DNA from 2 places in the Flavobacterium sp. DSR2-3-3 genome. Region 2 is predicted to be linked to the other one. Evidence: riboswitches for the same ligand, from Rfam matches in the RefSeq annotation. Region 2 holds a riboswitch; the other holds the start of a gene.
The links. Region 2 has a riboswitch for S-adenosylmethionine ahead of ACP7AQ_RS00205 (homocysteine S-methyltransferase family protein). Riboswitches for the same ligand answer to the same signal wherever they lie in the genome.
Positions count from the first base shown of each region.

Region 1: another riboswitch for S-adenosylmethionine. It lies ahead of ACP7AQ_RS04945 (Na+/H+ antiporter NhaC family protein); the one in region 2 lies ahead of ACP7AQ_RS00205 (homocysteine S-methyltransferase family protein).

Region 1 is NZ_JAFCUP010000002.1:505,427-507,830, forward strand. It holds gene ACP7AQ_RS04945 (Na+/H+ antiporter NhaC family protein) at 1-753, opposite strand, end outside; SAM-I-IV-variant riboswitch at 808-904, opposite strand; gene ACP7AQ_RS04950 (hypothetical protein) at 1,032-1,454, opposite strand; gene sucD (succinate--CoA ligase subunit alpha) at 1,670-2,404, opposite strand, start outside.
Region 2 is NZ_JAFCUP010000001.1:45,721-48,124, forward strand. It holds gene ACP7AQ_RS00205 (homocysteine S-methyltransferase family protein) at 1-1,044, opposite strand, end outside; SAM riboswitch class I at 1,339-1,458, opposite strand; gene ACP7AQ_RS00210 (NAD(P)/FAD-dependent oxidoreductase) at 1,551-2,404, opposite strand, start outside.

The sequences.
Region 1 (2,404 bases), on a different contig from region 2:
AAATACATTAACACCCACAACCGCTAATATGATTACTAAAATGTAAGGTACAGTTGCTATCCATGAAAAATCATTTTTTGCAATGGCAACGGTCACAATATCCGAGTTCAAACCAAGATAAAAGAACACCAGAATAGTAAAAACTGCAGCTGGAAAAGCAATAAACAAGTTAATTTTGAACTTGTCTTTTAGATCACATCCTAATGACTGCGTTGCTGCGATGGTAGTGTCAGAAATCATGGAAAGATTGTCTCCTAACATAGAACCACCTAATAAAGCGCCAGATATCAATGGTAATGAAGCGCCACTTTTATCAGCTAATGCGACAGCGATTGGACCAATCGCTACAATTGCACCTACTGAAGTTCCTGTAGCAGTTGATAAAAATGAAGCAATCAAGAAAATCCCCAATGGAAAATAGGCAACGTCGATAGTATTTATTCCAAGATTCACCAGAGCGTCAACTCCGCCCATCGCGTTACTTACCACCGCGAAAGCGCCGGCCAATAAATAAATTAAACACATCGTCATGATTTTGCTTTCTCCACATCCTGCAATTAGTGTAGCAACTTTAACGTCAGTTGAAGATTTGAATAACAAAAAAGCAGCAATAATACCCACCAGAACAGCGACTGGCGATGGAAAAGCATAAAAATCTTTTAGAATAATTCCTGCTCCTAAAAAAGTAAAAATAAAAATAAATAAAGGAATTAATGCAAAGGCACTTCCTTTGTCTTTGGAAAATAAAGTCATAAAAATAATTTACAATTAAAAATTATGACGAAAAACAAAGCTAAAAATGGGAATGTAAACAACATTTTTTCCAAAGGATTTGGCTTATCGTTTTAGCACCTTGCTTGCTGTTGCAGGTTGCTATCCTATTGTAGGATTCGTGATAACGGGTGCAAAAGTAATTAATTATTTATGAAATATTTGGAATTTCATTCAAAAAATAATAATTCAAAAAAAAGCGCCACATAAAAATATGACGCAATTACAATTAAGATATTGAAAAAACAGGCTTTAAATAATTAAAAAGCTACATTCCATTTTGGTAATCTTCCATTTTCGTCAAGGAAATTTTGCAAAACTTGTCCTTCTACAAATGTTGGGATTACTTTCGTATTGTCATTGAATGTTTCATACCAAACCACTTCAAGCGTGCTGATATCTTCTATTTTCATTTGTGCTGGCCAAGAATATTTTCTTCCAGTTTTTGCAAATTGGTGTCCTTCTACAATTTTATCTTTCAAGCCACCATTTTTAATTTTCAAAGTTCCGTTATTTTGAATAGTTCCAGTAGAACCAACCATAATTAACTCTTTTTCATCTCCAACGGAATACACTAAAAATACTCCAGATCCTTCTGAAGCATTACAAACTTCTGCTAAACTATCTTCTGTAGTAAATGAAAACTGATTGGTAACTTTAAATTTTTTTAATTCTTTGTACATGTTATTTTATTTTTATTTGAACTGGCTTCGGCAAAAAAATACCCCACAAAACCGTGAGGTCAATTAGAAACCATTCGTTTATGTTTATTCTTATTAGGATTGCAGCTAAAAAACAACTGCATTTAATAAAGTGCAAAGATATTTCTTTAATTCAATTTATAATAAAAAAGCCCCACAAATGTGAGGCTTTTAAAGATATTTAATCAGAGTTTAGATTAACCTAAAACTTCTTTTACTTTTTTACCAATTTCAGCTGGAGAATCTACTACGTGAATTCCACATTCTCTCATGATTTGTTTCTTAGCTTCGGCAGTGTCATCTGAACCACCAACAATTGCACCTGCATGTCCCATTGTACGTCCTGCTGGAGCGGTAACTCCTGCAATGAATCCTACAACTGGTTTACGGTTACCATCAGCTTTGATCCAATGGGCAGCATCCGCTTCTAATTGTCCACCAATTTCACCTATCATTACGATACATTCTGTTTCTGGGTCGTTCATCAATAATTCAACTGCTTCTTTTGTAGTGGTTCCAATAATTGGGTCTCCACCAATACCAATTGCAGTAGTGATTCCTAGTCCTTGTTTTACCACCTGGTCAGCTGCTTCATACGTTAATGTTCCCGATTTAGAAACAATACCGACAGTTCCTTTTTTGAAAACAAAACCTGGCATGATACCAACTTTAGCTTCACCCGGAGTAATTATTCCTGGGCAGTTAGGTCCTATTAATCGAGCGTTTCTTTCTTTAACATAACTATTTGCTTTTATCATGTCAGCAACAGGAATTCCTTCAGTAATTGCAATAATTACTTTTATTCCAGCGTCTGCAGCTTCCATAATTGCGTCAGCAGCAAAAGCCGGCGGTACAAAAATGATTGTTGTATCAGCACCTGCTTGTTCTACAGCATCTTTTACAGTATTGAAAACTGGTCTGTCTAAGTGAGT
Region 2 (2,404 bases):
GGTCGCAGTCGAAACTCTAGGTTTGTACTCTTTTGCAATATCAGCAATCAATTTGATATGTTCCGGCGTTGTTCCGCAACAACCGCCTATGATATTGACTAAATTATCGTCTAAATATTCTTTGATAAAGGCTTGCATCTGTTCCGGCGTTTCATCATACTCTCCAAAAGCGTTGGGTAATCCTGCATTAGGATGAGCCGACACGTTGAAAGAAGTATTTTGTGATAAGGTTTGTAAATACGGTTTCAGCAAATCAGCTCCTAAAGCACAATTAAAACCTACGCTCAACAACGGAATGTGCGAAACCGAAACTAAGAAAGCTTCTACGGTTTGACCTGAAAGTGTTCTTCCTGATGCATCGGTAATGGTTCCGGAAACCATGATTGGAATATCAATATTGCGTTCGTCTTTGACTTCTTCAATAGCGAAAAGTGCCGCTTTGGCATTTAACGTATCGAAAATGGTTTCCACCAATAATAAATCACTTCCTCCTTCAATCAACGCTTCCACTTGTTGTTTGTAAGCAATACGTAAATCATCAAAAGTTACCGCTCTGTAACCCGGATCATTTACATCTGGCGACATACTCGCCGTTCTGTTTGTTGGTCCAATTGAACCGGCTACAAAACGAGGTTTATCTGGATTTTTGGCCGTAAATTCATCGGCTACTTCTCGGGCAATTCGTGCCGATTCGTAGTTAAGTTCATAAACAATATCTTCGAGATGGTAATCTGCCATTCCAATGGTGGTTCCAGAAAAAGTATTAGTTTCAACAATATCTGCTCCCGCTTCAAAATAGGCGGCGTGAACTGCACGAATCGCTTGTGGCTGAGTTATTGACAATAAATCGTTGTTTCCTTTTAAGGAATGTGGAAAATCTTTAAAACGTTCTCCACGGAAATCCTCTTCAGAGAAATTGTAACGTTGCAACATGGTTCCCATAGCTCCATCGAGTATGAGTATGTTTTTTTTGATGGCATCATGGATAAGCCCCTTAGCCCCCGAAGGGGGAACTCCTAAACTATCTTTTAAAATCTTTGACATAACTTTTATTTCTTGCAAATCTCGAGACCTATCGAGATTCGTTCTTTTGATTAATAAATACAAAAGTTCACTATTTTAAATCTATAGCCCCGATTGCAGTGGTATCCTTTTTTTATTTTACCTTATTAGGGTTTAAAACCCTAATAAGGTAAAATAAAAAAAGATATAGCGTAAAGCGGGAACGGTACTGGCAAAAAAACGCCAATTGTTCGCTCCTGATACTTAAAATAATTCAGCAGGCTAAAAATATATGTTGTCAAGAAAAGGTTTGAGAAATACTGGGTGAGTATTCGTGTGTTATCTATCTTTGATACTGAAACTGGTTCTGTATAAAGTAGAATGTAGCACCTTCTTTAAAGATAAAGGGTTGCTAAGGTTTCATCGGGTCTTTCCCTCCGCCTTTCGTGATAACTTTCAATAAATATAGGAACAGTGCAAAGTAAAGACAAAGCGCTAATACTTGCAAGTATTAGCGCTTTATTTTTTAACTAGTTTGTACTAAGTTGTTAAACTATGGCTTTAACCACGGCTTTTGGAGCTTCTTTACGAGTTCCGTCAAATCCGTCAACACCAGAAACTGTAGTATATTTCAATACATATTTTTTCCCCGGATTGATGATTTGGTAGGCTGCCTGACACATCATAGTTGCTTCGTGGAATCCACAAAGAATCAATTTCAGTTTTCCTGGATAAGTGTTTACGTCACCAATGGCAAAAATTCCCGGAATATTCGTTTGATAATCCAAAGCATTATTTACTTTGATGGCATTTTTTTCAATGTCTAATCCCCAGTCTCCAATAGGACCTAACTTTGGAGTTAATCCAAAAAGCGGAATAAAATAATCCGTTTCTATAGTACGATGCGCTCCATTTTCCTCAATATCGATTGACTCCAAATGTTCGGCTCCATTCAAACCAACAACTTCTGCCGGCGTGATCATTCTTATTTTCCCTAAATCTTTTAACTCCTGCACTTTTTCGACCGAATCCAAGGCTCCTCTGAATTCATTTCTACGGTGAATTAAAGTCACTTCGGAAGCAATATTCGACAAGAAAATACTCCAGTCTAAAGCAGAATCTCCTCCACCAGCAATCACCACTCTTTTGTCTCTAAATTTTTCCGGATTTTTAATGAAATATTTGATTCCCTTATCTTCGTAAAATTCGATGTCTTCTATCAATGGTTTTCTGGGTTCAAAACTTCCTAATCCACCAGCAATCGCAACAACTGGAGCATGGAATTTTTTACCCTTATTTGATGTTACAATGAAACTTCCGTCCTCTTGTTTTTCAATCGTTTCTGCACGTTCTCCAAGAGTGAATCCTGGTTCAAATTGCTTGATTTGTTCCATTAAATTAT